DNA from 2 places in the Streptomyces sp. NPDC015345 genome. Region 2 is predicted to be linked to the other one. Evidence: riboswitches for the same ligand, from Rfam matches in the RefSeq annotation. Region 2 holds a riboswitch; the other holds the start of a gene.
What was found. A riboswitch is a leader RNA that binds a small molecule or an ion and turns the genes downstream of it on or off. The one in region 2 is predicted to bind S-adenosylmethionine.
Positions count from the first base shown of each region.

Region 1: it holds a riboswitch for S-adenosylmethionine, as region 2 does, so the genes downstream of both, thrC (threonine synthase) here and ACF062_RS02000 (aminotransferase class V-fold PLP-dependent enzyme) in region 2, are expected to answer to the same signal.

Region 1 is NZ_JBIBTX010000008.1:170,906-175,108, reverse strand. Features, by position in the region: gene ACF062_RS30415 (cold-shock protein) at 295-498, opposite strand; gene ACF062_RS30410 (ubiquitin-like small modifier protein 1) at 918-1,193, opposite strand; gene thrC (threonine synthase) at 1,306-2,601, opposite strand; SAM riboswitch class I at 2,619-2,777, opposite strand; gene ACF062_RS30400 (glucosyl-3-phosphoglycerate synthase) at 2,940-3,893, shown strand; gene ACF062_RS30395 (trehalose-6-phosphate synthase) at 3,945-4,203, shown strand, end outside.
Region 2 is NZ_JBIBTX010000001.1:422,201-426,403, forward strand. Features, by position in the region: gene ACF062_RS01995 (glycerate kinase) at 1-626, shown strand, start outside; gene ACF062_RS02000 (aminotransferase class V-fold PLP-dependent enzyme) at 575-1,966, opposite strand; SAM riboswitch class IV at 2,156-2,273, opposite strand; gene trpD (anthranilate phosphoribosyltransferase) at 2,374-3,438, opposite strand; gene ACF062_RS02010 (cytochrome bc complex cytochrome b subunit) at 3,599-4,203, opposite strand, start outside.

The sequences.
Region 1 (4,203 bases), on a different contig from region 2:
TTGGGGGAGGAAACGCATCAAACGGATCGTGCTGGCGCCCGCGACGGACGGACCGTGTGCCGTGTGGTTCCTTGCCCCACGCGGCCCTCGGACCTCACCGACCCGACCCAAGTTCTGTCACTCTCACTCGTAGAGTGCTAAGCCCAATGATTAGCACTCGACCCCTGCGAGTGCAAGCGCCTCTCCCGGATCTCCGGGTCATGCCGGGGCGCGACCGGGCGCACACGAGGGGCCCGTACCCCAGTGGGATACGAGCCCCTCGCGATGCTTGCTTCGGTGGTCGATCGCGCCGAGCTAGACGGCGAGCTTGACCATGTCCGCCTGCGGACCCTTCTGGCCCTGCGAGATCTCGAACTCGACTCGCTGACCTTCTTCAAGGGTGCGGTAACCGTCCATCTGGATCGCGCTGTAGTGGACGAAAACATCCGCACCACCGTCGACCGCGATGAAGCCGTACCCCTTCTCCGCGTTGAACCACTTGACGGTGCCCTGAGCCATGCCTAACTCCCCTATTACTGGCCCTTGCACAGGACCGCACTTCGCGGACCCGGGTCAGACCTCACTCCCATGGATGGGGGTGTGCGCCGGAACGCGTCGACCGCCGCTGAATGTATCTGTCCAACTGCCGTCTGCAACAGGTCAGTCGGACGAGAATTCTGGGCACGCCCGATCGGCGATATGCGGAGAATTCGCCGGAATCCAGGGCAAGTCGGGCCCGTCAAATGCCACGAAAGGCTCAAAGAGGCGGTTCGCTTTGGCTACTTCTTGTCGGCCCCGGGCCGACTTCGTATATGCACTCGGCACAAACGGCGAAGCAGCTTTCCCAACTGTACCGCGCTCAACCATGCAGAATTGCCCCCTCCGTTTGTGAGCGGGAGAGGGCAATTCAGATTACGCAGGGAACTTGCGGAAAAGGATCACCCGCCGGCGACCGCCGGAATGATCGACACGCCCGCGCCGTCCGGAGTGGCCGTCTCCAGGCCCTGCTCGAAGCGGACGTCATCGTCGTTGACGTACACGTTCACGAAGCGGCGCAGCTTGCCCTGGTCGTCCAGGACGCGGGCGGCGATGCCGGTGTGGTTCTTCTCCAGGTCGGCGATGACCTCACCGAGGGTCGCCCCCTCGGCGGCGACCTCGGCCTGCCCGCCGGTGTAGGTACGGAGAATGGTGGGAATCCGGACGTTGACGCTCATGAGGTTCACCTTCGAGATACGGGAGTGGGCGCCCCTGAAAGGGGCGCGGGGAACTGCGCGACCGGCCACGACGGCCCCGCGGCCGGAAAGGAAAGCTCAGGCCCTACGGCGGTTAACCGGCCAAGCCCGCGGAGCGAAACGCCTCAAGGCTGGGCTTGATCGTCGCGGTGGCCTGCGAAGTCTCAGCGACAGCGTCCAGTGTCTTCAGGCCATCTCCGGTGTTCAGCACCACCGTGGTGAGCGCCGGGTCGATGAGCCCCGCCTCGATCAGCTTCTTGGTGACGCCCACCGTCACACCCCCGGCGGTCTCCGCGAAGATCCCCTCCGTGCGCGCCAGCAGCTTGATCGCGTCGACGACCTGCTCGTCGTTCACGTCCTCCACAGCACCGCCCGTACGCCGCGCGATGTCGAGCACGTACGGCCCGTCGGCGGGGTTGCCGATGGCCAGCGACTTGGCGATGGTGTTCGGCTTCTGGGGGCGCACCACGTCGTGGCCGGCCTTGAACGCCGCCGACACCGGCGAGCAGCCCTCCGCCTGCGCGCCGAAGATCTTGTACGGCTTGTCGGCCACGAGGCCGAGCGCGATCAGCTCCTTGAGCCCCTTGTCGATCTTCGTGAGCTGCGAGCCCGAGGCGATCGGGATGACCAGCTGGTCGGGCAGCTCCCAGCCGAGCTGCTCGCAGATCTCGTACGCGAGGGTCTTGGAGCCCTCGCCGTAGTACGGCCGGAGGTTGACGTTGACGAAGCCCCACCCCTCGCCCAGCGGGTCGCCGATCAGCTCGGAGCAGAAGCGGTTCACGTCGTCGTAGTTGCCCTCGATGCCGACGAGCTCGCCGCCGTAGACCGCGGCCATGACGACCTTGCCCTGCTCCAGGTCGTGCGGGATGAACACGCAGGAGCGGAAGCCGGCGCGGGCGGCGGCGGCGCCGACGGCGCCCGCGAGGTTGCCGGTGGAGGAGCAGGACAGGGTGGTGAAGCCGAAGGCCCTGGCCGCCTCCAGCGCCTGCGCGACGACGCGGTCCTTGAAGGAGTGCGTGGGGTTGCCGGAGTCGTCCTTGACGAACAACTTGCCCTGCTCGACGCCGAGTTCCCGCGCGAGGTTGTCGGCCTTGACGAGCTTGGTCCAGCCGGGGTTGAGGTTCGGCTTGTCGGCGACGTCGGCGGGGACGGGGAGCAGCGGGGCGTAGCGCCAGATGTTGGCGGGCCCGGCCTCGATCCGCTTGCGCAGGGCTTCCGGGTCGCCGAGGGGCAGGTCGTACGCGACTTCGAGGGGGCCGAAACACTCGGCGCAGGCGAAGATCGGGCCGAGCGGGAAGCGCGTTCCGCACTCGCGGCAGGAGAGACCCGAGGCGGGACCGAGGTCAACGGTCGGGGCGGGGGTTTCGGTGGCGACAGTCTGCACAGCCATGGAGGCGAGGCCCTTTCTCCTCATCTTCCCCGCGGCGCATCTCGCCGCGAGACGGAATTGGCACCTTCCCTAGCCGGGAGCCTCGCGGCGCTGATCACTTCTGATCGCACACGAGACCGGCTGGAGGGTTGCCGGGGCTTCAACGGGCCGTATCCCTCTGCCCCTCTGGATGAGCGGTATTCGATTGTGGGTTTCAGTTGTGGATCGTTGCCGATCACGTGACGGTGACCCCGACATGCGATGGTCACCGGCGTTGTTCAAGACTGTAACCGAAGCCCTGGACCCTTGAGATAGTCGTCCGAACCGCGAGATGGATCACATACGGGAGGACCCTGACCGTGCTGGAAGAGGTCGAGCGCTGGCTGAACAGGCGTTCCTGGTCGGTCGCCGACCGCCCCTTGGACCGGCTCGTCGCCGCCAAGCGCGCGTCCGGCGTGACGGTGAGCGTCGTGCTGCCCGCCCTCGACGAACAGGAGACGGTCGGCGCGATCGTCACCGAGATCCGCCGCGCGCTGATGGAGCGCGCCCCGCTCGTCGACGAGCTGGTGGTGATCGACTCCGGCTCCTCGGACCGCACGGCAGAGGTGGCCCGGGAGGCCGGTGCCAAGGTCGTCCACCGGGACGAGATCCTGCCGCGTGTCGCGCCGCTCCCCGGCAAGGGCGAGGTGCTGTGGCGCTCGCTGCTGGTGACGGGCGGCGACATCTTGGCGTTCGTCGACGCGGACCTCAGGGAGTTCTCCGCCGACTTCGTCTCGGGGATAGTCGGCCCGCTGCTGACCGACCCGGACGTGGCGTTCGTGAAGGCCATGTACGACCGGCCGCTCGGCGAGGCCGCCGGTCAGGGCGGCCGGGTGACGGAGCTGATGGCGCGGCCGCTGCTGAACATGCACTGGCCGCAGCTGGCCGGTTTCGTGCAGCCGCTCGGCGGTGAGTACGCGGCCCGCAGGTCCCTCCTGGAGCGGCTGCCGTTCCCCGTCGGATACGGCGTGGAGCTGGGGCTGCTCGTGGACGCGCTGCACACGGTGGGCCTGGACGCGCTGGCGCAGGTCGACGTCGGGGTGCGCAAGCACCGCCACCAGGACGGGCAGGCGCTCGGCCGGATGGCGGCGGCGATCTACCGGACGGCGCAGGTACGCCTCGCGCGCGGACATCTCGTACGGCCCGAGCTGACGCAGTTCGAACGGGACGAGGAGGGCGGGCAGGGCTTCGTGCCGCGCACCCACGCCGTGGACACCGAGGAACGGCCGCCCATGACCGGCATCGCCGAGTACGCGCACCGACGCGTGGCGTGAGGCCGGGAACCGTACGTTTGCCCGCCGCCTGGACGGGCTACGTTTTGCCACATGGTGTCCGATCCGGCTCAGTCAGCAGCAGCGCAGGTACTCGTCGCGTCCAACCGCGGCCCCGTCTCGTACACAGTGGGAGAGGACGGTGAACTGACCGCCAAGCGCGGCGGCGGCGGCCTCGTCTCCGGCCTGAGCGCCATCGGCGACTCCTCCGAGGATCCCGCCGCCCTGTGGGTGTGCGCGGCGCTCTCCGAGGGCGACCGGGAGGCGGTGCGGCGCGGCGTCGGCGAGCCGGGCGTGCGGATGCTCGACGTCG
Region 2 (4,203 bases):
GCAACCCCTTCAACGTCCTGTGCGGCGAGCGCGGCGTGGCCCGCGTCTTCGGCCCCCAGAAGGGCGCCACCCCCAGGCAGGTCGAGGAGCTGGCGGCGGCCCTGGAGCACTGGGCGTACGTCCTCACGCGCGACCTGCGCGTCACCGCCGACCTCTCCGGCGGGCCCGGCACCGGCGCGTCGGGCGGCCTCGGCGCCGGCCTCGCCGCGCTCGGCGCCCGGCTCCTGCCCCGCTTCGACGTGCTGCTCGGCCGGCTCGACCTGGACGCCCGCCTGGCCCGCGCCGACCTGGTCGTCACCGCCGAGGGGGCCCTGGACGGCCAGACGCGGCACGGGAAGATCCCCGCCGAGGTGGCCCGCCGCGCCAAGCGGTCCGGGCGCCCGGTCCTGGTCCTCGCGGGCACGATCGGCGTCGGCGCGCACTCGGTGCGCGCGCTGGGCGTGGACGCCTACAGCGCGATCCTGCCCGCCCCGGTCTCGCTGACCGAGGCGCTCGGCCGGGGCGGCGAGTTCCTCACCGACGCGACCGAGCGGGCCCTGCGGATGATCCTGCTGGGGTCACGGCTGCCGGCCGGTCAGGCGGCGGCGCTGGTGTCCGGCACGCAACGGCCGTCCTCGGTGCGGTAGTTCCACCGCGCGCCGTCCGCCACCAGCTCCTTGACGGCGCGCACGAAACGCTCGACGTGCTCGTCGGGGGTGCCCGCGCCGAAGCTCACGCGGATCGCGTTCAGCGACTTCTCGCCGGGCGCGGCCTCCGGGGCGCCGCACTCGCCGGGCTCGTCGGCCTTGCCGCCGAGCAGGGTGCGCACCAGCGGGTGGGCGCAGAAGAGGCCGTCGCGTACGCCGATGCCGTACTCGGCGGAGAGCGCGGCGGCGAAGTGCGAGCTGTTCCAGCCGTCCACGACGAAGGAGATGACGCCCACGCGCGGCGCGTCGTCACCGAAGAGGGAGAGCACCCGTACGGCGGGCACCTCGGCCAGCCCTTCGCGGACCTTCCTGATCAGGTACTGCTCACGGGCCACCAGCTCGTCGAACCCGGCCTCGGTGAGCGCCTTGCAGGCGGCGGCGATGGAGTAGACGCCGATGACGTTCGGCGACCCCGCCTCGTGCCGGGCCGCGGTGTCGTGCCACTCCACGTCCACGCCGCCGCCCGCTTCCTTGGGGCGTCGCGCCACCTTCCGCGAGGCGCCGCCGCCCGCAAGGTAGGGCTCGGCCTCCCGCAGCCAGTCGGAGCGGCCCGCGAGCACGCCCGAGCCGAAGGGCGCGTACAGCTTGTGCCCGGAGAAGGCGACCCAGTCGACGTCCAACTCCTGTACGGAGACCGGGTGGTGGGGGGCGAGCTGCGCGGCGTCCAGGACGATGCGGGCCCCGTGGGCGTGCGCGGCTGCGGCCAGCTCCCGCACCGGCCACAGCTCACCGGTGACGTTGGAGGCGCCGGTGACGCAGACCAGGGCGGGCCCATAGGGGTCGCGGTCGGCGAGAGCGCGCTCCAGGTTCCGCACGGCCTCGCCGGGGGTGCGCGGGGCGTCGAGGTAGGTGACGCGGGCGTTCCGCCACGGCAGGAGCGAGGCGTGGTGCTCGGTCTCGAAGACGAAGACCTCGCAACCGGCGGGCAGGGCGGCGGCGAGGAGGTTCAGCGAGTCGGTGGTGGAGCGGGTGAAGACGACCTGGTCGTCCTCGCGGCAGTCGAGGAACTCGGCGACGGTCGTGCGGGAGTTCTCGAAGAGGTCGGTGGAGAGCTGCGAGAGGTACCCGGCGCCGCGGTGCACGCTGCCGTAGTACGGGGCGTAGGCGGCCACGTCGTCCCAGACGCGCTGGAGCGCGGGGGCGCTCGCCGCGTAGTCGAGCGCGGCGTACGTCACCTCGCCGCCGGTGACCAGCGGCACGGTGACGTCCCGGCCGAGGACGGCGAGCGGGGCACAGACGGACGGGTCGGCGGCAACGGCAGGGACAGCGGCAACGGACATGGCGAACTCCCGTAAGAGGCAAGTGAGTTCACTGCGTCGACGCGCGTACGCGGAGGTACGGCGGTGCAGTGATGAAGAGAGGAAGGTGTGCGGAAGAGGGGCGCCGAGGCCCTAACACATTCGCTTGCTCACGAGACTGCTCCCTTGAGGACCAGGACCCCAGGGCTGTGACATTCACCGATGTCCAGGGGTCCGCGCTTGCCATACGCCTCGCTGCGTACGGCCTGGTCTTCACCCGGGGCACCCCGCCACGGACGGAGGGTTGCCGGACAGCGGGCCGGGGCCGTAGTCGCTGTCACTCATGACCTGTCCAGCATCCTGCCACACGATCTTCGACGCGCAAGGCGCAGTCCAGAATCCGGACTGCGCCTTGCGTCACACGGGTGAGCGGGAGATGGGCGGGAGCGTCAGCGGTTGCTGGCCGCCACCCACCGCTCCAGGGCATTCCTCGCGGCCCCGGAGTCGATCGAGTGGGCCGCCCGCGCCATGCCCCCGCGGATCTGCTCGGCGAGAGGCGCGTCGGTCGGCGCGAGGGCGACCAGCGCCGCCGCCGAGTTCAGCAGCACGGCGTCGCGCACCGGCCCGCTCTCGCCGTCGAGCAGCCGCCGGGCGATCTCGGCGTTGTACGAGGCGTCGGCGCCCCGCAGGGCCTCGACGGGCACCAGGTCGATCCCGACGTCGCGGGGGTCGAAGGCCTCCTCGCGCACCTGGCCGTCCCGCACGATCCACACCCGTGAGGTGGCCGTGGTCGTCAGCTCGTCGAGCCCGTCGTCGCCGCGGAAGACGAGGGAGGAGTTCCCGCGCTCGGCGAAGACGCCGGCCACGACGGGCGCCATCCGGGCGTCGGCGACCCCGACCGCCTGGGCGCGCACCCTGGCCGGGTTGGTGAGCGGACCGAGGAGGTTGAAGACGGTCCGGATGCCCAGCTGGCTGCGCGCGGCGCCCGCGTGCCGCAGCGCGGGGTGGAACTTCACGGCGAAGCAGAAGGTGATGCCCGCCTCCTGGGCGACCTCGACGACCCGCTCCGGGGTGAGCTGGAGGTTGACTCCGAGCTTCTCCAGCACGTCGGACGCCCCGCTGGCCGAGGACGCGGCGCGGTTGCCGTGCTTGACGACCTTCGCGCCGGTGCCCGCGATGACGATCGCGGACATCGTGGAGATGTTCACGGTCTTGGCGCCGTCACCGCCGGTGCCGACGATGTCGACCGTCTCGCCCGGCACCTCGATCACGTTGGCGTGCTCGTACATGGCCCGTACGAGACCGGAGATCTCCTCCACGGTCTCGCCCTTGGCCCGCAGCGCCACGACGAATCCGGCGATCTGCGCGTCGGTGGCCTCGCCGCGCATGATGCGGTCCATGGCCCAGGCCGTGTCGTCGGCGCTCTGGTCCCGCCCGTCGAGCAGGCCGTTCAGTACGTCGGGCCAGGAGCGGCCCGCCGCGGTAGTGCCTCCTGCGGGGGTCACAGCGCTCATGGCCGCTCCTGGTGTTCGTCTGTCAGGGGAGGAAAGTGCCCGACACGTCGGGTGGGTCCACCCTATCCAGCCTCCGGGACGGCAAAGAGCCCCGTCCATGCACTGGACGGGGCTCTCGCCGTGGCGACCGTGGGTCAGAGCTCAGGGAGCTCGCAGGTGATCAGTGGTGGCCGTGGCCGCTGGTGATCTCCTTGTACTCCTCGGCGGTGGGCTTGGGGATCTGGTTGTCCTCCCCGTAGTAGCCCTTGGAGAGCTTGGCCCGGAGCTTCTGCGAACCGGACACCTTGCGCTCGACGCCGTTCTCGTCGACCGTCGGGCCGATCTCGAGCGGCTTGTACTGCTCGTGCGAGGTGAGCGTGTGCAGCTGCCCCTGGTCGAGCGGCTCGTGGATCTCGATGAACTCACCGTGCGGCAGGCGCTTGATGATGCCCGACTCGCGGCCGTGCAGCACCTTGTCCCTGTCGCGCCGCTGGAGGCCCAGGCAGATCCGCTTGGTGATGATGAAGGCGATGACCGGTCCGGCGAAGAAGAAGATCCGGACGAACCAGGTGATCGCGTTCAGCGACAGGTGGAAGTGCGTGGCGAAGATGTCGTTGCCGCCACCGAGCAGCATGATCATGTACGCGGTGACCCAGGCGACACCGAAGGCCGTACGGGTCGGGGCGTTGCGCGGGCGGTCCAGGATGTGGTGCTCGCGCTTGTCCCCGGTGACCCAGGACTCGATGAACGGGTAGACCGCGATCGCCGCGAGCATCAGCGGGAAGA